DNA from 4 places in the Klebsiella sp. PL-2018 genome. Region 2 is predicted to be linked to each of the others. Evidence: predicted binding sites of a transcription regulator. Region 2 holds the regulator's gene; each other region holds the start of a gene.
The links. Region 2 encodes Fur, which represses iron uptake genes when iron is present. Its sites were predicted from a motif close to ATAATAATGAGAACNACTATCAA; they were not measured.
Positions count from the first base shown of each region.

Region 1: the regulator Fur is predicted to act here: its motif matches at 1,237-1,259, upstream of feoA (ferrous iron transporter A).
Region 3: the regulator Fur is predicted to act here: its motif matches at 3,294-3,316, upstream of MKleb_RS16355 (TonB-dependent siderophore receptor).
Region 4: the regulator Fur is predicted to act here: its motif matches at 2,771-2,793, upstream of efeU (iron uptake transporter permease EfeU).

Region 1 covers NZ_CP077673.1:5,528,060-5,534,032, reverse strand. The annotation lists gene MKleb_RS26175 (Tex family protein) at 1-956, shown strand, start outside; gene feoA (ferrous iron transporter A) at 1,368-1,595, shown strand; gene feoB (Fe(2+) transporter permease subunit FeoB) at 1,623-3,941, shown strand; gene feoC ([Fe-S]-dependent transcriptional repressor FeoC) at 3,951-4,187, shown strand; gene MKleb_RS26155 (YdgH/BhsA/McbA-like domain containing protein) at 4,419-4,688, opposite strand; gene bioH (pimeloyl-ACP methyl ester esterase BioH) at 4,800-5,582, opposite strand; gene gntX (DNA utilization protein GntX) at 5,621-5,973, shown strand, end outside.
Region 2 covers NZ_CP077673.1:1,698,025-1,703,997, forward strand. The annotation lists gene tcuA (FAD-dependent tricarballylate dehydrogenase TcuA) at 1-1,217, opposite strand, end outside; gene tcuR (tricarballylate utilization LysR family transcriptional regulator TcuR) at 1,315-2,241, opposite strand; gene fur (ferric iron uptake transcriptional regulator) at 2,371-2,823, opposite strand; gene fldA (flavodoxin FldA) at 3,115-3,645, opposite strand; gene ybfE (LexA regulated protein) at 3,795-4,088, opposite strand; gene ybfF (esterase) at 4,222-4,995, opposite strand; gene seqA (replication initiation negative regulator SeqA) at 5,180-5,728, shown strand; gene pgm (phosphoglucomutase (alpha-D-glucose-1,6-bisphosphate-dependent)) at 5,760-5,973, shown strand, end outside.
Region 3 covers NZ_CP077673.1:3,508,384-3,514,356, reverse strand. The annotation lists gene MKleb_RS16365 (NAD(P)/FAD-dependent oxidoreductase) at 1-43, shown strand, start outside; gene MKleb_RS16360 (glycine zipper 2TM domain-containing protein) at 269-808, shown strand; gene MKleb_RS16355 (TonB-dependent siderophore receptor) at 865-3,042, opposite strand; gene MKleb_RS16350 (TetR/AcrR family transcriptional regulator) at 3,413-4,048, opposite strand; gene bhsA (multiple stress resistance protein BhsA) at 4,299-4,556, shown strand; gene ldtC (L,D-transpeptidase LdtC) at 4,778-5,737, opposite strand; gene mfd (transcription-repair coupling factor) at 5,904-5,973, opposite strand, start outside.
Region 4 covers NZ_CP077673.1:3,579,589-3,585,561, reverse strand. The annotation lists gene putP (sodium/proline symporter PutP) at 1-743, shown strand, start outside; gene MKleb_RS16720 (DUF3574 domain-containing protein) at 856-1,290, shown strand; gene MKleb_RS16715 (NupC/NupG family nucleoside CNT transporter) at 1,392-2,576, opposite strand; gene efeU (iron uptake transporter permease EfeU) at 2,850-3,680, shown strand; gene efeO (iron uptake system protein EfeO) at 3,733-4,860, shown strand; gene efeB (iron uptake transporter deferrochelatase/peroxidase subunit) at 4,865-5,973, shown strand, end outside.

The sequences.
Region 1 (5,973 bases), 2.0 Mb from region 2:
AAATCGATCCGAAATCCATTGGCGTCGGCCAGTATCAGCACGATGTCAGCCAGACCCAGCTGGCGCGTAAGCTGGACGCGGTGGTGGAAGACTGCGTAAACGCCGTCGGCGTCGATCTGAATACCGCTTCCGTCCCGCTGCTTACCCGCGTCGCCGGTCTGACCCGCATGATGGCGCAGAATATCGTCTCCTGGCGCGATGAGAACGGCCAGTTCCAGAATCGCCAGCAGCTGCTAAAGGTCAGCCGTCTGGGGCCGAAGGCCTTTGAACAGTGCGCGGGCTTCCTGCGTATCAACCACGGCGACAACCCGCTGGACGCTTCAACCGTGCACCCGGAAGCGTATCCGGTGGTGGAGCGCATTCTGGCGGCGACTCAGCAGGCGCTGAAAGATTTAATGGGCAACAGCAGTGAACTGCGTCATCTGAAAGCCGCTGATTTCACCGATGAGAAATTCGGCGTGCCGACGGTGACCGACATCATCAAAGAGCTGGAGAAGCCGGGCCGCGACCCGCGCCCTGAGTTTAAAACCGCCCAGTTCGCCGATGGCGTAGAGACCATGAACGACCTGCTGCCGGGGATGATCCTCGAAGGCGCGGTGACCAACGTCACCAACTTCGGCGCGTTTGTTGATATCGGCGTTCACCAGGACGGTCTGGTGCATATCTCTTCCCTGTCGAATAAGTTCGTTGAAGATCCGCACACGGTGGTCAAAGCGGGCGATATCGTGAAGGTGAAAGTGATGGAAGTCGACCTGCCGCGTAAGCGCATCGCGCTGACGATGCGTCTGGACGAACAGCCAGGCGACAGCAATGCGCGCCGCGGCGGCGGTAACGATCGTCCTCAGGGCAACCGCCCGGCGGCGAAGGCCGCTAAACCTCGCGGTCGCGAGGCGCAGCCTGCGGGCAACAGCGCGATGATGGATGCGCTGGCGGCGGCAATGGGTAAAAAACGTTAATTCTTTCCGGCCCCTTTTGCTAAGGGGCCGCATTTCTTCCGGCATTCGCCATATTGTGCAAACAAGCATCAGTATTTTCTTATAACGTCGTAATAAGCGCGAATTACGGGCGGCGATATTATTATTTTCATTTCGTTAACTATCGAAACTTTAATTAAACATTTAGTCATTAAGAATAATCATCACCTCCGCGACGGCGAGAAAAAAGAGTTTGCTCAATATCAACAAAAGCTCAATTTTCTCTTTAAAAAGCGAAACGGCCGCATTATATGTATTGATGATAAAAACTATTCTCATTATCATTATTTGCATTGAGTATTTTTTCTTCTTCGTTAGCTACGGTCCCTGGCGCCGCGTCTCCGGCGCATACGGAAAACTCTCTTTTCAGTTGGCGATAAACAAGTAGGTCCTATGCAATTTACACCTGATAGTGCGTGGAAAATCACCGGTTTCTCCCGCGATATTAGTCCGGCGTATCGGCAGAAGCTGCTGTCCCTCGGGATGCTGCCGGGTTCTTCTTTCAATGTGGTTCGCGTGGCGCCGCTCGGCGACCCTATTCATATTGAAACCCGACGCGTTAGCCTGGTATTACGTAAAAAGGATCTTGCGTTAATTGAGCTGGAAGCGGTTGCACAATAATGCCTGACCGGCACTAAGAGTATGAATATGAAAAAATTAACCCTTGGCTTAATTGGTAATCCTAATTCCGGTAAAACCACGCTGTTCAATCAGCTCACCGGCGCGCGCCAGCGCGTCGGTAACTGGGCGGGAGTGACCGTTGAACGCAAAGAGGGTGGTTTCAACACCACCGATCATCAGGTCACGCTGGTAGACCTTCCGGGCACGTATTCCCTGACCACCATCTCCTCGCAAACCTCGCTGGATGAGCAGATTGCCTGCCACTATATTCTCAGCGGCGACGCCGACATGCTGATTAACGTGGTCGATGCGTCCAATCTGGAACGTAACCTCTATCTGACGCTGCAGCTGCTGGAGCTTGGCATCCCCTGCGTGGTCGCGCTGAATATGCTCGATATCGCGGAAAAACAGAAGATCCGCATTGATGTCGACGCGCTGGCCGCGCGTCTCGGGTGCCCGGTGATCCCGCTGGTTTCCACCCGCGGGCGCGGTATCGAGGCCTTAAAAATGGCGATCGATCGCCACCAGCAGAACCAGGCTATTGAACTGGTGCACTATCCGCAGCCGCTGCTGCGGGAGGCGGACAAGCTGGCGCAGGCCATGGCCGCTGATATTCCGCAGCGCCAGCGTCTCTGGCTGGGTTTACAGATGCTTGAAGGCGATATTTACAGCCGCGCCTACGCCGGTGACGCTGCCCACAAGCTGGACGTGTCCCTGGCGCACCTGAGCGAAGAGATGGATGACCCCGCGCTGCATATCGCCGATGCCCGTTACCAAAGCATTGCCGCCATTTGCGATGCGGTCAGTAACACCCTTACCGCCGAGCCCAGCCGCTTTACCGCGGCGATGGATAAAGTGATCCTCAATCGCTTCCTCGGCCTGCCGGTCTTCCTGTTCGTTATGTACCTGATGTTCTTGCTGGCGATTAATATCGGCGGCGCGCTGCAGCCCATTTTTGATGCCGGTTCCGTGGCTATCTTTATCCACGGTATTCAGTGGGTTGGCTATACCCTGCATTTCCCGGACTGGCTGACGGTGTTCCTCGCCCAGGGGATTGGCGGCGGTATTAATACCGTACTGCCGCTGGTACCGCAGATCGGCATGATGTACCTGTTCCTCTCTTTCCTTGAAGACTCTGGCTATATGGCGCGGGCGGCGTTTGTGATGGACCGCCTGATGCAGGCGCTGGGGCTACCGGGGAAATCCTTCGTGCCGTTAATCGTCGGTTTTGGTTGCAACGTTCCGTCGGTGATGGGCGCGCGTACGCTTGATGCGCCGCGCGAACGTTTGATGACCATTATGATGGCGCCGTTTATGTCCTGCGGCGCGCGGCTGGCGATTTTCGCCGTCTTCGCCGCCGCCTTTTTCGGCCAGAACGGCGCGCTGGCGGTCTTCTCGCTGTACGTACTGGGGATCGTGATGGCGATTGCGACCGGACTGATGCTGAAGCATACCATTATGCGCGGCGAAGCGTCGCCGTTCGTGATGGAGCTGCCGGTGTATCACGTTCCGCACGTGAAGAGTCTGATTATCCAGACCTGGCAGCGCCTGAAAGGCTTCGTCCTGCGCGCGGGTAAAGTGATCGTTATCGTCAGTATCTTCCTCAGCGCGCTGAACAGCTTCTCGCTGAGCGGTAAGATCGTCGATAACATCAACGACTCGGCGCTGGCGTCGGTCAGCCGGGTGATTACCCCGGTATTTAAACCGATTGGCGTACATGAGGATAACTGGCAGGCGACCGTCGGGCTGTTCACCGGCGCGATGGCCAAGGAAGTGGTGGTGGGGACGCTGAACACCCTCTACACCGCCGAAGATATCCAGAACGAAGCGTTTAATCCGCAGACGTTTAGCCTCGGCGACGAGCTGCTGGCCGCGGTAGATGAGACCTGGCAGAGCCTGAAAGATACGTTCAGCCTGAGCGTGCTGGCCAACCCTATCGAAGCCAGTAAAGGCGACGGCGAAATGGCAACCGGCGCGATGGGCGTCATGGGCAGCAAATTCGGTAGCGCCGCTGCGGCGTACAGCTACCTGATTTTTGTCCTGCTCTATATTCCCTGCATCTCGGTAATGGGGGCGATTGCCCGCGAGTCGAGTCGCGGCTGGATGATGTTCTCCGTCCTGTGGGGGCTGAATATCGCTTACTCGCTCTCTACGCTGTACTACCAGACCGTCAGCTTTAGCCAGCATCCGCGCTATAGCCTGGTGTGCATTCTGGCGGTGGTGTTGTTCAATATCGTGGTCTTTGGCCTGCTGCGCAGAGCGCGCAGCCGGGTGGACGTCTCGCTGCTGGCGACGCGCAAAACGCCGTCCACCTGTTGCCAGAGTCCGGCGGGCGATTGCCACTAAGGAGCGATGATGGCGTCATTAATTGAAGTCCGCGATATGCTGGCCCTGCAGGGGAGGATGGAGGCAAAGCAGCTCAGCGTCCGCCTGAATACGCCGCAGCCGCTGATTGACGCCATGCTGGGCCGCCTGCAAGCGATGGGGAAAGCGGTGAAAGTGACCGAAGATGCCGATGGCTGCCTCTCCGGCAGCTGTAAAAGCTGCCCGGAAGGCAAAGCCTGCCTGCGGGAGTGGTGGTCGCTGCGCTGATTGGGTTGTGAAGGCAGGTTTCCCGGATTGCGGCTAACGCCTTATCCGGGCTACGAGTTTGTGCGGTTTTGGGCTTGGTAGCCCGGGTAAGGCGTTTACGCCGCGACCCGGGAGATTCGACCACAGATTTGTACGGTTCTGGGGTGAGTAGCCCGGACAGGCGCAACGCGCTGCCTCCGGAAACCGACTGCGGCATATACCGCAAGCGGGTCCTGAGACCCGCTTTCCGGCTTACTTGTAGACGTCCGCGTTAGCGTGAACCGTTTTCTCGTTCTTCTCGCCTGCAATCACCACAAAATAGGTGCCGCCCAGCTCATCCGCTTTTTTCGACAGATCGCGCTTTGCATCCATCGGAGAGGTTGTTCTGGAGGTGGTAATCGAACCGATTTTGGTCAGGTTCAACTTAGCCACTTCGTCTTTTTGAATTTCCTTGGCGGCGAACGCGCCGAAGGACAGGGAGCCAATCACCAGAGATGCAACAATTCCTGTAACAAGTTTCATAGCCTCTACTCTCCATTAGGTTGTTTTTTTTAGGTCACGGGGCCAGCGTGAAATAGTCAACCCCCGCAACAACCTAAGTATTGCTGCACCCTGCGTTTTTACCACGTCCCGCTAAAAAAATTTATCGATCTCACGCTTCAGTTCGATCAGCGGAGCGCAAAACGCCTGCGGATGTGAAATGAACGGCGCATGGGCGGCTTTATCGAAGACAATCGACGTGCTTTTGGGCCACAGCGCATCGAGAAGCGGAATGATTTTACGCGGTACCAGACCGTCCAGCCGACCGTACAGGCGCAAAAAAGGCATGGCGAGGGCGGTCAACGGCTGGCGTAAATCGGCGGTTTTGAGGATCTCCAGCCCGCCGTTTAAAACGTCCGGCGACGGCATCGGTAGCGACAGCACCGTGCTCTTCAGCGCTCTCGCATCCTGACGCGCGCTTTCGGTACCCAGGGTTTGCAGCGCCAGAAAGCGTTCGACGGTGCGTTGAAAATCTTCGCTCAGCTGCTGCTGAAATCCGCTCAGCACGTCGGGCTTAATCCCGGGCCAGCTGTCGTGAGCGCTAAAGCAGGGGGAAGAGGCCACGGTGACCAGCGCCTGCACGCGATCGGGATGGGATAACGCGACCTGGCTGGCCACCAGCCCGCCGAGGCTCCAGCCTAGCCAGATAGCGCGCTCTGGCGCGTTTTCCAGCACCCGCTGGGCCATCTCTTCCAGCGACATCGCGCCAAAGCCGCCGCTGCGGCCATAGCCAGGCAGGTCGACGAGGTGCAGCGTAAAATGCGAAGCCAGCTGCGGCGTGATGCAATCCCACACTTTGGCATTCAGCCCCCATCCGTGCAGCAGCACAAGATGACAATTTCCTTCGCCCGTGGTCTGCCACGCGATCGTTTTCATCAGTTACTGTTCTCTTTCCACCAATACGAGGGGGAAATATGCTAACAGCACACAGCTTATGCTGGCTATGCCAAATGCCGCTGGCCATCGCCAGCTGGGGGATCTGCTCGCGATGCGCGTCGGCGCTGCTGGCGTCTGCACCGCTGTGCCCGCAGTGCGGCCTGCCGGCCCAATCCAGCACGCTGCCCTGCGGGCGCTGCCTGCAAAAACCGCCGCCGTGGCAGCGGCTGGTGACGGTGAATGACTATCGACCGCCGCTGAGCGGCCTGATTCACCAGCTGAAATTCAATAAGCGGCCCGAGCTGGCCCCGGCGCTGGCGCGTCTGCTGCTGTTGCGCATTCGCCAGCGTCGGGATCTTCCCCGCCCGGACCGAATAATTAGCGTGCCGCT
Region 2 (5,973 bases):
GCGCGTTCATTAACGTACAGCCCAAGGTAGGTAAAGGTGATCCCCGGCCGTAGGGCATAGCCGTAGTAGGGCGGGGTATCGATGGGCCGCGCCCAGTGGGTTTTCGGCGGCGTCAGGCCGGATGTCGCGCAGTTATCAAGCCGGGTATGATCGAACTGGCCCGGCGTACAGGCGGCATTGTAGCGGGCGATGGTTTGCGCCAGGCGTTCCGCGTCCAGCCCCAGCTGGCGAGCCAGCTCTTCAATGGTATTGGCCCGGGCGCCGGGGAAAACGGGCGGCATAAAGTGGCCGATCGCTTTGCTGTCGATGATCGAGTAGCCGATTTGCCCCGGCTGGTGGGCGACCAGCCTGCCCCAGATGGCATAGCGTTTGGGCCAGAAATCTTCCCCTTCATCATAAAAGCGCCCGGCGTCGCGGTTCACGACCACCCCCAGCGACACGCAGTCCACGCGCGTGCAGATGCCGCCATCGTAGAGCGGCGCCCTGGCGTCAATGGCGACGCAGTGGGATTGCGAGGGGTCGCCAATAATGTCAGCCCCGGCGTCAATCATAAACTTGAGCAGCACGCCCTGATTGAAGCGGGTGCCGCGGATGAGAAAGTTATCGGCTGGCCATTCACCGCGCTCGTTCTGTCCCCATGCTTCACGCAGCCACTCGCGGTTAGATTCAAATCCGCCGGCGGCGAGGACGCAGGTTTTGGCGACGATCCTCTCTTCGCCCGCCAGCGCGGCGATGAATTCGCCGTTATCTAATTCGAGCGCCTGTACCGGCGTGTTGTAGCGGATCTTTACGCCCATCTGCTCCGCGCTGCGGTAATAGGCATTTATAAGAGCTTTGCCGCCGCCCATAAAAAAGGCGTTGGTGCGGGCCACGTGCAGGGCGCCGGAGAGGGGCGGCTGAAAGTTAACCCCGTGCTGGCGCATCCAGTCCCGGCACTGCGATGAGGTGCGGATCACCAGGCGCGCCAGCGCTTCGTTGGTGTTGCCCTCGGTGACGCGCAGCAGGTCCTGCCAGTACTCTTCTTCCGGATAGCTGTCGACCAAAACATCCTGCGGAGCATCGTGCATACAGCGAAGATTCCGCGTGTGCTGAGAGTTGCCGCCTCGCCATTCCCGCGGCGCGGCCTCCAGCAGCAGTACGGACGCGCCAGCTTCCCGGGCGGTTAAGGCGGCGCATAGCGCGGCATTGCCGCCGCCAATGACCAGTACATCCACCATTTATGGCTCCATTACGCTTTGCTTGATTGTTAAATTTGTAATGGAAATGTATGCGTTACGGCCGGCTGGACGCTATGGCGTATTGCTAAAGGGGGGTTTAGTTTGCGTAAAGGCTGGCGCCGGGCCAGCGACCCGACTCAACCAGCTGACGCATGACTTTCGCCAGTATTACGCGGGCCGCAAGGCCTGCCGGAGTCAGCTCATCATCGGAAAGGCTGACGAGAAAATTAGGTCGACTGAGTATCGGATTGTCGACGCCGATCACTCTCAGGGACTCGCTGTCGAGATGGGAAATTGCCGCCCCCGGCTGCAAAGTGGCGCCGAGCCCGTCGCGGACGGCGCGCATCAGCAGGGCCAGGCCGTCGATTTCAGCCACCACATCGACGCTCAGGGCATGCTCCTGGCAGATCGCCTCCAGCCTGCCGCGCAGTCCATGCCCCAGGCTTGGCATAATCAGCGGGATAGCGGCCAGCTGGCCAGGCGAGATGCTCGCTTCGGGAAGGGGAGAGAGCACGTCATGGGTGCCAATCAGAAACAGACGCTCTTCGAGAATAGGTCTGGCGCTCCAGCGCACAAGCTTCTCCTTCTGGAACACGATAGCTAAGTCAAGCTGGCGGGTGTTGATCATGCGTTCAAGGTTACCGGAGAGGCTCTCGACCAAATGCAGGCGGACGTCGGCATAGCTTTCGCGCATCGCGTGAATAAAAGGCACCCCGAGAACGGAGGCGGTGCTGGGGGCCATACCGACGCTGACGTGGCCGGAAAGGCGCGCCTCGCGCGCGGCGAGAACCGCATCATCGGCGTGACGCAGCGCGAGCTGCGCCTGGGAGTAGAAGGCGAGGCCGGCGCTGGTCGGCATTACGCCGCGAGACGTCCGCTGCAGCAGGCGAATGGCGAGTTCGTTCTCGAGGCGCGCCATCTGTTGGCTAAGCGCGGAGACGCCGATATCCAGGTCAAGCGCGGCGCGGCCCATACTGCCGGTTTCAATAATGCGCACAAAATAGCGTAGCTGGCGAAGCTCCATGTCGACTCTCCGTACACGTCAGGATGCACTGACAGTAAACGTATTGCAGCGCGAGAGAAAGAGGCGGCAGATTCCGGGCAAAAAAAAGCCAACCTTCAGGTTGGCTTTTGGCGGTATACGATGCGGTGATTATTTCTCTGCCGCGTCGTGGGCATGTTCATCTTCGCGGCAGTCGCCTTCTGCGCAGTGGCCGTACAGGTACAGGCTGTGGTTAGTCAGGCGAATACCGTGCCTTGCGGCAATTTCACGCTGGCGCGCTTCGATGGAATCATCGCTAAATTCGATCACTTTGCCGCAGTCGAGGCAAATCAGGTGATCGTGATGATGCTGCTGCGTCAGTTCAAAAACGGATTTACCGCCTTCGAAATTATGACGGGTGACGATGCCGGCGTCGTCGAACTGGTTCAGTACGCGGTAGACGGTGGCCAGGCCAATCTCTTCACCCATATCAATCAGGCGTTTGTATAAGTCTTCCGCACTGACATGATGGTTATCCGGTCCTTGCAGCACTTCCAGGATTTTTAATCTCGGAAGCGTCACTTTCAGGCCAGCTTTCTTTAATGCGGTATTGTTGTCAGTCATGCGGAATCTGTCCTGTTGCTAAACGATCTACTTCCTTCAGCGGAAGTAATACAGAGAATCACCCGATGTAATGCGTCTCATTATAGAACTGCCATGGTGAAATGAAAACTGCAAGCATCGGGCCTTGTATGCTGTCAAAAACGAGGCACTCGCTACAAAGTGCTTCACGCGACCCCGTTAAATCAGAGGACATTGTACAGATATGTGATTAAAAGTTAAAAACTTGTAGCTATAACTTTGATTGCTTTTATCTATCAATTCGGCGAAACCTGATGATTACGCCGTTCAGACTCAGGCATTCTTGATTTCTTCGAGGTGCAGTTCTTCAGAAATCTGTTTTACCCATTTTTCCACGCGTTCGTTAGTCAGCTCAGGCTGACGGTCTTCGTCAATGGCCAGGCCAACAAAGTGATCGTCATCGGCCAGGCCTTTAGAGGCTTCAAAATGGTAGCCGGCGGTCGGCCAATGGCCAACGATAGTTGCGCCGCGCGGTTCGATGATATCGCGGATAGTCCCCAGTGCATCACAGAAGTATTCAGCATAGTCCTCCTGATCGCCACAGCCAAACAGAGCCACCAGTTTGCCATTGAAATCGATCTCTTCCAGCGTCGGGAAAAAATCGTCCCAGTCGCACTGGGCTTCGCCGTAGTACCAGGTGGGAATGCCGAGCAGCAGGATATCGTGAGCTTCCAGATCCTCTTTGCTGCTTTTGGCAATGTCGTGAACATCAGCAACGTCTTTACCAAGCTGCTTTTGGATCATTTTTGCAATATTTTCGGTGTTGCCGGTGTCGCTGCCAAAAAAGATGCCGATGATTGCCATGAGTAAAATAACCTCTTGAAACTTAATGATGTGGTAGTGGCGTAATGCCCGCAGATAGGGGCAATGATAGCAGAACTGAGAAGGGCGCGGAAACAGCAATCACGCCCAACTGCACACTCTGCTACACGAAAGCTTATTTTTTGAGGGTTTTAGGCTTTATCCTGGTCGCGCAGGGCTGCCAGCTGGTTCATCAGCATCTCTTCGATGAGATCGCTGCGGTTCATGTTACGGGCTTCGGCCAGCTCATTAAGCGCATCGACAGCATCGGCATTGAGCTTTAGCTCCACGCGCTTCAGACCGCGACTCTTATCGCGTTTAAGCTGATTGCGTTTGTTGATGCGCAGCTGTTCATCGCGCGAAAGCGGATTCGTTTTCGGTCTACCCGGCCGACGCTCAGTTGCGAACAAATCTAATGTCGTACGGTCCGTTTGTTCTTTTGCCATGATTCAGAGTGACTTCGGGGGAAACAAGCTATCGGGCATAGCCGATGCAGACAGCGCGCCATAATACATCAGGCGACGGGCTGCGCCAACGGCCGCGGGCATTAAGCCGCGCGGTCGAGTATATTTTAGGCAGTTACGCGGCGATAGAGGTCAAATAACGACGGATCGCGCGGATAACGGCCTCCGGTTTTTCTGCATGCACCCAGTGCCCGGCGCCGGCGATAACGTGCGCGCGCGCCTGGGGAAACTGAGCTAATAAAGTCTCGCGGTAGGCATCGGTGACGTAGGGGGAGTTGCCGCCCGGAATAAACAGCGCCGGATGCGGCCAGGGCGGAACGGTTTGCCAGCCGACGATATTATCGTACTGCTCCCACAGCACCGGTACGTTAAACCGCCACTGGCCGTCCACGAAAGATTTTAACAGAAACTGAATCACGCCCTCTTCGTTAAGGTGCTGGCGCATGACCGTCGCCGCCTGCTGACGCGTAGCGGCCCCCGCGTCGGTGACGGCATTGATGGCGGCGAAGATTTCATCATGGCGGCGGACGTGATAATCCACCGGGGCGATATCAATGGCGACCAGGCCCGCGATGCGCTCCGGGGCCAGCGCGCTCAGCGCCATCACCGCTTTACCGCCCATTGAGTGACCAATAAAGGTGGCTTTCTCAATCTGTGATTCATTGAGAATATCAAGCAGATCCTGGGCCATCGCGGGATAGGTCATGTCAGGCGAGCGCGGCGAAAGGCCGTGGTTTCGCATGTCGACCTGGATAATATCGCGATCGAGAACCAGATCGCGGGCGAGGATCCCAAGATTATCCAGGCTGCCAAAAAGGCCGTGGACCAGGACGATAGGGGGATTATTGTGCGGATTCTGTGCAGATTGCGCTCGGCTATTTAATTTCATGGCAAAGTTCTTTTTTTCGCTCCGTCGGGTTAGGGTATTATGTTGGACATTCTGCCATCCGGCTGCAAGACCCGGAAGATATCCGAGTTTTACCGCCATCCTGGTTTGACGCTATCCGCGGTTGGGATTTGTCCCTATAATCCCGACAACTTGTATTCAGAAAAAGATATCGCACTGGATTAAGATGAAAACAATTGAAGTTGATGATGAACTCTATAGCTATATTGCCAGCCACACCAAGCATATTGGCGAGAGCGCATCCGACATTTTACGGCGCATGTTGAAGTTTTCCGCCGTTTCCCAGCCTGTCGCACCGGTAGCGAAAGCCGCTCCGGCCCCTGCGCCAACGCCTGTCGTTGAAGTGAAACCCGCCAATCCTCTGAAAGATAAAGTTCGCGCTATGCGTGAGCTGCTGTTATCTGATGAGTACGCCGAACAAAAGCGCGCGGTAAACCGTTTCATGCTGGTTCTGACCACCCTCTACGCCTTAGACAGCAAAGTGTTTGCCGAGGCGACCGAGTCCCTGCACGGGCGCACCCGCGTTTATTTCGCTGAGGATGAACGCACGCTGCAGAAAAACGGTAATCAGACGAAACCTAAGCAGGTACCGGGGACGCCGTGGTGGGTCATTACAAATACCAATACCGGTCGCAAATGCAGCATGATCGAACATATCATGCAGTCAATGCAGTTCCCTGCGGAATTGATCGAAAAGGTTTGCGGTACGATCTAGTTAGTTAACTTTGCACCAGAAGGATCAGGCAATGGCAATCGATAAGCGCGCGGGTCAACCTGCGCAACAGAGTGATTTGATTAACGTCGCCCAACTGACTGCCCAGTACTATGTGCTGAAGCCGGAAGTTGGCAACGCGGAACATGCAGTGAAGTTTGGCACCTCCGGTCACCGCGGCAGCGCGGCGCGCCACAACTTCAACGAGCAGCATATTCTGGCGATTGCTCAGGCAATTGCTGAAGATC
Region 3 (5,973 bases), 1.8 Mb from region 2:
ACGTATCAACCGCATTATTCGTCCGCGCCTGAAGCTGCATTAATGTCTCTGGGCGGCAAAGCCAGAAGGTTTTGTCCGCCCGTTTGCTTTTCGCATTAAGAGACTCATAACCAGAATATCCTCCTTTCCTTGCCGGGAAACCCTCTCAGATTCCTCCGAATCCCGTTGATTTGCCACACGTTCACGCACTTTTCATCCGCTTTCTTATTTGCAAGCCTGATGCCTGGATTGCAAAATTACGGGCAATAGCAACGAAGGAGGAAGTCCCGTGAATAAATCAATGTTGGCGGGTATAGGAATTGGCGTGGCTGCCGCGCTGGGCGTCGCAGCCGTTGCCGGTCTTAACGTGTTAGATCGCGGCCCGCAGTATGCACAGGTAGTATCCAGTACGCCGATAAAAGAGAGCGTCAAAACCCCGCGTCAGGAGTGCCGGAACGTCACCGTGACCCATCGTCGACCGGTGCAGGATGAAAACCGCATCGCCGGATCCGTGCTGGGCGCGGTGGCCGGTGGGGTTATTGGCCATCAGTTCGGCGGCGGACGCGGCCGCGACGTTGCCACCGTCGTGGGCGCGCTGGGCGGCGGCTATGCCGGTAACCAGATTCAGGGTTCAATGCAGGAAGGGGATACCTACACCACGACGCAGCAGCGCTGCAAAACGGTGTACGATAAATCAGAAAAAATGCTCGGCTACGATGTCACTTACAAAATCGGCGACCAGCAGGGCAAAATCCGTATGGATCGCGACCCTGGTACGCAAATCCCGCTGGACAGCAATGGCCAACTGATTCTGACTAACAAAGCGTAAAAAAGATGTGTATCTTTATTCGCCCCTCAGGCTCTCTGGCTGAGGGGCTTTTTTTATCAGAAGCTCAAAGCGTAGTTCAGGCCGAAGGTGCGTCCGCGACCTTTATACTCGTAGAGAGAGCTGCTGCCGTAGGTCGGGCTATACAGCAGCGGCGCGCGCTGGCCCCAGAGGGTGACATAATCTTCATTGAGCAGGTTCTCAATGCTGAAGGTCAGCTTGCCGAGAGGGAGCGCGTAGCTGCCGATAAAGTCTACCGTATTGTAGCCGTCGAGCTTATTGCCGCTGGCATCGCTGATATCAAACACCTGCTGGCTCTGCACCCGCAGCGACCACGGCTCCGGCGCCCAGCCAACCCACGCGGTGGCTTTTGACGGCGAGGCGAGAGTGACGTCCCACTTCTGCCAGCTACCGTCACTTTTCACCCGCGATTTCAGCACGTTAAAGTTAGCTCCGGCGCTCCAGTCGCTGTTCGGGAAGTAGTAGTCCACCGCGCCCTCTACGCCATAAATACGACGTTTATCGGACTGCACATCGATGGTCATATCGGTACGGTTAACGACGATCGTTTTATCGGAGGTCGAGTAGTAAGCCGCCAGCTGAGTGCGCAGATTATCGCCGGTGTAGCGCCAGCCCAGTTCGTACGAGTTAACTTTAATTCCCTGCAGCGGCGAATCGCCAACGTTCACGCTTGAGAGAAGCGGAAGATGGCCGTTGACCGCCGCGCCGTACTTACCGATGCCGTAGTATTTGCCCGGATCCGGCAGCTCAACGCCCTGGGAGAAGTTAAACCAGGTCTGCTGACGATCGGTGAGATGGGCGACAATCCCGGCGTTAAACAGGAAGTTGTCGTAATCGGTTTTTCCGCCCGGAATGGCATCCGCAGAGCTGACCTTGCCGCTGGCGACATCCTGCTGTTGGGCATAGCCGACAAAATCATCGACCCGGTTTTCCGTCCACTGATAACGTACGCCGCCGCTGATAGTGAAGATGTCGTTCAGGTCATAGCTGGACTGCAGGAACGGCGCCAGGTTGGTAATGCTGTAGCCGGGATAACGGCCGGTGGTGTAGATAGCCTGGTTATTCAGACCGCCGGAAGATATAGACTGGCCCAAATCGAAGAACATCTGATTGGCGTTGAAGGTTTCGTGGTCGGCGTCCACTCCCCAGGTCAGATCCCAGCCATCCAGCGGCTGGCTATTCAGGGTGATCTTCGCGCCGTACTGATCGGTATCCTGCTTTGAAGAGGAGAAGCTGCTGACCTGGCCTTTGCTGAGCGTAGGGAAAGGGTAAAAAGTCAGGGATTCATCACGATAATAGACCTGGCTGACCAGATTCTGGCCGAGGAAATCGGCATCGGAATACTGCAGGCTTATCAGGTGACGTTCGGTGCCGGGGACGCGGTCGGAGTTCAGGCCATCGGTGGTAAAGGCTTTGCCGTCGCCGGTCACCGCCGACATATTTTTCCCGAGGTACAGACCGTAATCGTCGCCCTGGCTTTTATAGTACTGGGTTACCAGCTGCAGCTGACGGTTCTCGTCAATCTCAATGGTTCCCGTTCCCATCACATCCAGACGGTCGGAATGTTGAAGCCCGGTCTGGGTATTATCAAGGATCAGCGCATCATTATTGCCATCATACCAGCCGCCAAAACGCTGATAGGCGACCGATAAACGGCCGGAAGCGTGGTCGGTACCGCCGCTGACCGCTGCCGCCACGCGTTCATCATGATCGTTGCTGTTGGCAAAACCGGTTTTGCTCCCCAGCTCCAGGTCGACCTGGCGCTCCTGCTGGCCCTTTTTGGTGACGATATTAATAAGGCCGCCGGTACTACCGCCGCCGTACAGCGATGTGGCGCCGGAGATCACCTCGATATGCTCAATGTTAAACGGATCGATAGAATCCAGCTGGCGGCTGTCGGTACGGGAGGAGTTAAGGCGAACGCCGTCAATCAGCACGACGATCGCGCGGCCGCGCATATTCATGCCGTAGTTGGTGCGTCCCTGGCTGCTGACGTCGATGCCGGGGATCAGCTGCGCCAGCACGTCTTTAAATTCTTTTCCGCCCTGAACTTGCTGTTCAATTTCCTGGCCTTCGATAACCCAGGTGGTCTGGGCCATTTCAGCGACGGTGCGGTGCGTTCGGTTTGCGCTGACGATCATGCTGTCATCAGCGGCCCAGGCGGGCAGGGCGGTTGCCAGCAGCAGTGGGTTAAGCACCCAGAGACGCTTGTTCATGCTCATTCCTTTTATGAGTTTATGCCCGTCATTCTTCAAGTTGCAGGTGTGTTGACTGCGGATTACTCGGCCCATCCATGGGCCTCGCCCCTACGGGGCCAGCGCTAGCGCAGATCAAGGCACAAGCGCCATGTCCTGCAACTCGAATTATTTAGGGCTTACGATATCGTTGTTTTCGTTATTCGGTACGGGCGTACCGGTTGTTACATGGTGAAATATACAGAAACGTTTAAGACTGAATTTTGCCCGTATTGATTATTGTTATCAATATCATTCTCGCGAAATGAACAAAATAAATGACTGAAAACATTGCGTTATGTAGGGATAAAGGGGAGGGGAACCGGTGGGGAGCCCACCGGTAAGCGAGGTCTTAGCGCTGAAGAACCTGGGGCCACAGACGCAGCGTGGTCTCGGCGATTTGCATGATTTTAGTGAAGTCGGCGCCTTCGCGGGCGCTGATCGACATGCCTTGTAATATGCAGTTGAGGAACTGCGCCAGCTGACGTACGTCACCGTCTGGCGGCAGCTCGCCGCGCAGCTGCCGCTGCTGGAGAAACTGCGTTAGCGTCTGTTCCTGCATTGCGTGCCGGGACTTAACGGTATTGGCGATATCGGTGGACGCCGCCGCCAGCGCTGCGGAGGTATTAATCATAAAGCAGCCTGCCGGCGTTTCTTTGCTGGTAAAGCAAGTCGCGACGGCGGTGAAGTAGTCGCGTAACGCCCGATCGACGCTTTTCTCTTCGTCAAAGAGGAGCGCTTCGTGCCTGGCGGCAAAACGCGCGATGTAGCGATCCAGCACCGCGCGAAACAACCCCTCTTTATTCACAAATTCCGCGTAAAGCGTAGGCGCTTTTGCGCCCGTCGCCTCCACTAAATCGGCGAGAGAGGTCGCTTCATAGCCGTGCTGCCAGAAGAGTGTCATGGCCTTATCCAGCGCCGCTTCCCTGTCGAACACTTTAGGTCGGCCACGGCTTTTTTTCGTGCAACTTTGAACGTCAGTTGTCATGGTGCCGCTGTACCTGTGTTGGTTTGTTGAAAGGGCATTATAAAAATAAACCTTACGTGCTACCAGCGATGTTGCTCTAAAAATAAATAATTCATATATGTATGAATTTTAAGCTGTTTATAAATAGTTAAACGGTCGTTATAAAAATAGTTTGACGTGTGATGTGGATCACATTATCATTTCCCTATCGATCGTTAATTAAATGCGTTCGCCCCCTACAAAAACATTCATCTGCACAGGTATAACAATCATGAAAAATGTTAAAACACTCGCTATCGCCGCTGTTCTTAGCTCACTCTCTTTCGCCAGCTTCGCCGCTGTAGAAGTTCAGTCAACGCCGGCGGGTCAGCATAAAATCGGTACCGTTTCCGCCTCAGCCGGGACCAACCTGGGTTCGCTGGAAGATCAGCTGGCGCAAAAAGCGGAAGAGATGGGCGCAACCTCTTACCGTATTACGTCCGTAACCGGTCCTAACACCCTTCACGGGACTGCGGTTATCTACAAATAATTTGTTGCGCTACCCCTGTTATGCCACTGACTACGCGCGGTTCTGACCCCCTTCAGCAGTCCGCGTGAAGTAAGAAGTACGTTGTTCTCTGACGAGAGGCGGTGCCCACCCCTTATATGGCGCCGCAACCCGCAGAAAAGCAGGACCCTGTTTGATTATTGCCATAAAAAAACCGCCTCAGTGAACTGAAGGCGGTTTTTTTTCGTCGGCAGTTTAGCGAACTAGAGCGACTGCTCCGTTACGCGATGGTGGCGGGTGACGTCAATCGGCATGCCCGAACGCAGCATCATCGCGCGTTCCATTACCTCGGTGTCGGTCAACTGTGCCTGCTTAAACGCCTGCATGCTGTCGGTAAGGGTAATGGGCAGCGTCTGCGGGTCGTCATCAATATGTTTTGACAGCGGCTGATGGACCTCCACCAGACGGGTGCCGTTCGGCTCCACGGACACCTTGATTGGCGTATTGATAATCGTCACCCTGGTGCCAGGGGTGATTTCGTTGTACAACGCTTTGATGTCGTCATCGCGCAGGCGAATACAGCCGGAGCTGACGCGCATGCCGATGCCGAAGTCGGCGTTGGTGCCGTGCAGCAGATACACGCCGCCGTACGCCGCCAGGCGAATAGCGTGGTGCCCCATGGGATTATCCGGGCCCGCGGGCATGACGGCAGGCAGGTCAATGCCCATTGCTTTATAGCGGGCGCGAATATTGGCCGTCGGCGTCCAGGTCGGGTTGGCGCGTTTGTCGGAGACGGTGGTGACCATTGTCGGCGTGATGGTATCGCCGCCGAGCTGACCAATGCCGATAGGATAAACGGTCACTTCACTTCTTCCTGGCGGATAGTAATAGAGGCGAAGTTCGGCCAGGTTAAGGACTAATCCTTCGCGCGGCGCGTCGGGTAGCAGGGTTTGCAGCGGAATCGTCAGCACGCTACCGGCTCGTGGAACATACGGATCCACCCCGGGGTTAGCCTGGAGCAGGGCCAGAAAACCGACGTTGTACTTTTTGGCGATCGCTTCGAGCGAGCCGCCGTTATTCTCAACGACATGAAACTGGTTTTGCCCGACCAGACGGCTGCCCGGAGGCGGCAGGGGCCAGGTATTGGCGCGAGCGGGCAGCGCCAGCGCGGCGGCGAAAGCCATCATCCCCAGCCAGAGAGAAATTCGCGTAAAGCTTTTCATTACCCTAATTCCATAATAAGTAAGTGGTTATTTTTATACGAAAAGTCCCTGAAATTATGGCGAAGAGAGTGTCTGGAAGTTCAGAGGGATTGCAAAATGTTTGTAAATTTTGCCGAACAAGTGGGGAGGGGCGGGATACGACGCACAGGCCGTATCCCGCTTGCTATCAGGCGGCGGCGTTCTCTTCGAGCTGGCGCATAAACTGGCGCACCCACTCCATCCGCGTTTTACGCTCG
Region 4 (5,973 bases), 1.9 Mb from region 2:
CGCGCTTTATGGCGGCGGATTCGCATCACAGCATCGTTCACGCCCGTCGCATCAGCATGACCTGGATGATCCTCTGCCTGGCGGGTGCCTGTTCCGTCGGCTTCTTCGGTATTGCCTACTTCAATAACAACCCGGCCGTTGCCGGTGCGGTTAATCAGAACGCCGAACGCGTCTTTATCGAACTGGCGCAGATTCTGTTCAACCCGTGGATTGCCGGGATCCTGCTGTCGGCGATTCTGGCGGCGGTGATGTCCACCCTGAGCTGCCAGCTGCTGGTGTGCTCAAGCGCGATTACTGAAGATCTGTATAAAGCGTTTTTGCGTAAAAATGCCGGACAGAAAGAGCTGGTATGGATAGGACGCTTTATGGTGCTGCTCGTCGCGTTAATTGCGATCGCCCTGGCGGCCAACCCGGAAAACCGCGTGCTGGGTCTGGTGAGCTACGCATGGGCTGGCTTTGGCGCGGCGTTTGGCCCGGTGGTGCTGTTCTCGGTGATGTGGTCACGAATGACCCGTAACGGTGCGCTGGCCGGGATGATCATCGGCGCCTTAACGGTCATTATCTGGAAGCAGTTCGGCTGGCTGGGCCTGTATGAAATCATCCCAGGCTTTATCTTTGGTAGCCTGGGGATTGTGGTCTTCAGCCTGCTGGGTAAAGCGCCCTCCGCCGAGATGCAGCGACGCTTCGCCGAAGCGGACGCCCATTATCACTCCGCACCGCCGGTGCGCGCGACCGCCGAGTAAGCCTCTGCAACCCCATCAAGCCCGCGTAATGCGGGCTTTGTTATTTATGTCTCTTGCTAATGGCTTGAAAATACGCTGATATCTCAGCACAAATAACAATGAGGGTAGCAAAATGAGTTTCAAACAGGGTGCAGTGGCGCTGGTACTGGCAGGGATATTAAGCGGCTGCGTAGCGCCCGCCGCGAAGAGGGCTCCGGCGGCGGACGCTAACGCCTGCCCGGCGGATAACGCCATGGTGCAAACCACGCTTTATTTCGGCTTAAGCCGTCCGGCCGGGAAGGATATTACCGCGCAGGAGTGGCAGCAGTTCGTTGACCGCGACGTGACGCCGCGCTTTCGCGATGGCCTGACGGTCTTTGACGCGCGCGGGCAGTGGCTGGGCAATGACGGTACCGTGGCGCGCGAGCAGAGCAAAGCGCTGATGCTGATTCACGGCAAAGATGAGAAGAGCGAAGAGGGGATTGAGGCGCTGCGCACGACCTATAAATCACGCTTTGCTCAGGAGTCGGTGATGCGCGTTGACCAGCCGGTCTGCGTACATTTTTAATTTGAATCAGGTGATATTCCCGGGTTGCGGCTAACGCCTTACCCGGGCTACATAGCTACGCGGGCCTGTTACCCCGGGGTAACAGGCCAAACGCGCTTCGGTTACAGTACCAGCCCCGCAAAGCTGGCGGAGAGCAGGCTGACCAGCGTTGCGCCATACACCAGGCGCAGGCCAAAGCGGGAAACGATATTCCCCTGCTGCTCGTTCAGGCCTTTAATCGCCCCGGCGATAATGCCGATAGAGGCAAAGTTGGCGAAGGAAACCAGGAACACGGATAAAATTCCCAGCCCGCGCGGCGTCATGCTGGCGGCTATTTTTTGCAGCTCAATCATGGCGACAAATTCATTGGCCACCAGTTTCGTCGCCATAATACTCCCGGCGTTCAGCGCATCGCTAAGCGGAATGCCAATCAGCCACGCCAGGGGATAAAAGACGTAGCCGAGGATCTGCTGGAAGCTCAGGCCAAATATCGTGGCGAACAGGGCATTTATGGCGCTAATTAAGGCGATAAAACCAATCAGCATCGCCAGAATAATCATCGCGACTTTAAAACCGGCCAGAATATATTCACCGAGCATTTCAAAGAAGCTCTGGGATTCATGCAGTTTTTCAAGCTTGATCTCCTCCTCGCTGCCCGGACGCGTCGGGTTAATGATCGACAGCACAATAAAGGTGCTGAACATATTCAGGATCAGCGCGGCAACGACGTATTTCGCGTCGAGCATACTCATATAAGCGCCGACGATGGAGAGCGACACCGTCGACATCGCGGTGGCCGACATGGTGAACAGGCGGCGGGAAGAGAGATCGCCGAGCACGCCTTTATAGGCAATAAAGTTCTCTGATTGACCGAGAATCAGCGAACTGACCGCGTTGAAGGACTCCAGCTTACCCATACCGTTAACCTTTGACAGCAGGGTGCCAATCAGGCGAATAAAAATTGGCAGAATACGCCAGTGCTGAAGAATACCGATGAGCGCGGAGATAAAGACAATGGGGCACAGCACGCCAAGGAAAATAAACGCCAGCCCTTTTTCACTCATGCCGCCAAATACAAAGTTGGTGCCTTCGGCGGCAAAGCCGAGCAGTGATTCAAAGAAGGATGCGATATTTTTCACTAGCCACAGGCCGCTTTCGGCGTGGAGAAAAAAGAAAGCCAGGGCAACTTCAATAATAATTAACTGGATAATATAGCGAATGCGGATTTTTTTACGGTCGTAGCTGGCAAGCCAGGCAAGGGCGAGGATAACCACCAGCGCCAGCAGGAAGTGCAAGAATTGAGTCATGTCGTTTATTTCGCAGGTCAATAAGGCCGCCATTTAGCCACAGCTGGGCAGCCGGGTAAATATCTGGCGCAAAAAATCCCGTCCTCCTGCCCCGAGCGGCCTGGGCTGCGAGATAATCGCGCAAGTCATTATTTGTTCGCGACTGATTTACAAATCGTCATCATTCACTCCACATTTCACTTGTGTTTCTGATTATTGTAATGATAATCACTATCATAAATATTTACCTATCTTTGCATCAGTTGACTGCGGTTCACATTTAAGGGTGTTGGCATGTTTGTCCCATTTCTCATCATGTTACGTGAAGGCCTGGAAGCTGCGCTGATTGTCAGCCTGATTGCCAGCTATCTGAAACGCACCCAGCGCGGTAGCTGGATTGGCGTCATGTGGATTGGGGTGCTGCTTGCGGCGGCGCTGTGCCTGGGCCTCGGAATTTTTATCAACGAAACCACCGGCGAGTTTCCGCAGCGCGAGCAGGAGCTGTTCGAAGGCATCGTGGCGGTGGTGGCGGTGTGCATTCTGACCTGGATGGTGTTCTGGATGCGTAAGGTGTCGCGCAACGTCAAACAGCAGCTTGAGCAGGCGGTTGATAATGCCCTCCAGCGCGGAAATAACCACGGCTGGGCGCTGGTGATGATGGTCTTTTTCGCCGTTGCGCGTGAAGGCCTGGAATCGGTCTTTTTCCTGCTCGCCGCTTTCCAGCAGGATGTCGGAATCTGGCCGCCCATCGGCGCGATGCTCGGCCTGGCGACGGCCATCGTTTTAGGGTTCCTGATCTACTGGGGCGGCATCCGCATGAATCTCGCCGTCTTTTTCAAATGGACCAGCCTGTTTATTTTACTGGTGGCCGCAGGCCTCGCCGCGGGGGCTATCCGCGCCTTTCATGAGGCCGGACTGTGGAACCATTTCCAGGCGGTCGCCTTCGACCTGAGCAACGTCATTTCGACGCACACCCTATTCGGCACGCTGCTGGAAGGGATCTTCGGCTATCAGGAAACGCCGACCGTCAGCGAAGTGGCGGTCTACTTTATCTATTTGATCCCGGCGCTGGTGCTGTACGTCTCGCCGCCGGGTAAAAAAACCACCGCATCCCGGGCAGCGTAGTCGGGCATCGCGGATTGCAATAGTGACAACATACTTATCGAAAGGGATGGTCATGATGAATCATTTTCGTCGTAATGCGCTGCAGCTTACGCTTGCTGCGCTGTTCAGTTCGGCTTTTTACGCCCAGGCGGCCGATATTCCGCAGGTCAAAGTGACCGTCACCGACAAACAGTGCGAGCCGATGAACGTCACCGTGAAGGCGGGTAAAACCCAGTTCATCATTCAGAACCACAGCCAGAAAGCGCTGGAGTGGGAGATTCTGAAAGGGGTGATGGTGGTGGAAGAGCGGGAGAATATCGCCCCCGGCTTTACGCAAAAGCTGACGGCCAACCTGCAGCCGGGTGAATATGATATGACCTGCGGCCTGCTGACTAACCCGAAAGGCAAACTGACGGTGACCGGCGAGGCGACCAAAGATGCTGCCAAAGCCGATGCGCTGCTCAGCCTGGGTGAAGCCATTACCGCCTATAAAGCCTGGGTTAGCGCCGAGACCGCGGAGCTGGTTAGCGGCACGAAAGCCTTTACCGATGCGGTGAAAGCGGGCGATATCGAGAAGGCGAAAGCGCTGTACGCGCCGACGCGCCAGCACTATGAGCGTATCGAACCGATCGCCGAACTGTTCTCCGATCTCGATGGCAGCATTGACGCCCGCGAGGATGACTACGAGAAAAAAGCCGAAGATCCGAAATTCACCGGCTTCCACCGGCTGGAAAAAGCGCTGTTTGGCGATAACAGCGTCAAGGGAATGGATAACTATGCCGATCAATTGAACGCTGACGTTCTCGAGCTGCAAAAACGCATTAGCGAACTGGCGTTTCCGCCGTCAAAAGTGGTCGGCGGCGCGGCCGGTCTGATTGAAGAAGTGGCCGCCAGCAAAATCAGCGGCGAAGAAGATCGCTACAGCCATACCGACCTGTGGGATTTCCAGGCCAACATTGACGGCGCGCAGAAAATCGTCGACCTGCTGCGTCCGCAGCTGCAAAAAGAGAACAGCGCGCTGCTGGCGAAGGTGGATGCCAACTTCAAAAAGGTGGACGCCATTCTCAGCAAATACCGCACCAAAGATGGCTTTGAGACCTATGACAAGCTGACGGATGCCGATCGTAACGCGCTGAAAGGCCCGATCACCACGCTGGCGGAAGATTTGGCCCAGCTGCGCGGGATCCTGGGTCTGGACTAAGGCGATGGCTGAGCAAAAATATGATGTTAATCAACCGTCCCGGCGGCGGTTGTTAAAAGGGATCGGCGCGCTTGGCGGCGCGCTGGCGATATCCGGCGGCTGCCCGGTGGCGCACGCGGCAAAAGACAATAGCTCTCCGGGCACGGTGTCGCCGGATGCGCGTCAGGAAGCGCAGCCGTTTTATGGTCCACATCAGGCAGGAGTGCTGACTCCGCAGCAGGCGTCGATGATGATTGTCGCCTTTGATGTGCTGGCCAGCGATAAAGCGGATCTTGAGCGGCTGTTTCGCCTGCTGACCCGGCGTATCGCCTTTCTGACCAAAGGCGGTCCCGCGCCGGAGACGCCGAACCCGCGGCTGCCGCCGATGGACTCAGGCATTCTCGGGCCGTGGATCGCCCCGGATAATTTGACGATCACCGTCTCGGTGGGGCATTCGCTGTTTGACGAGCGTTTCGGCCTGGCTCATCAGGCGCCGAAGAGGCTGCAAAAGATGACGCGTTTTCCGAACGATTCGCTGGATGCGGCGCTGTGCCACGGCGATCTGCTGCTGCAAATTTGCGCCAACACCCAGGATACGGTGATTCACGCCCTGCGGGATGTGATTAAGCACACCCCGGATTTGCTCAGCGTGCGCTGGAAGCGGGAAGGGTTTATCTCCGACAGCGCCGCGCGCAGCAAGGGTAAAGAGACGCCGGTGAATCTGCTGGGCTTCAAAGACGGCACCGCGAATCCGGTGAGCACCGATAAGGCGCTAATGGATAAAGTGGTGTGGGTCACCGCCGACCAGGGAGAGCCAGCGTGGGCGACGGGCGGCAGCTATCAGGCGGCGAGGATTATTCAGTTCCACGTTGAGTTCTGGGATCGCACGCCGCTGAAAGAGCAGCAGACTATTTTTGGCCGCGATAAACTGAGCGGCGCGCCGCTTGGGATGCAGCACGAGCACGATGTCCCGGATTACAGCAAAGACCCTGACGGCGATACCATTGCGCTCGATAGCCATATTCGTCTGGCGAACCCGCGTACCCCGGAAACCGAATCCAGCCTGATGATGCGCCGGGGCTATAGCTATTCGCTGGGGGTGACCAATTCCGGTCAGCTGGACATGGGGCTGCT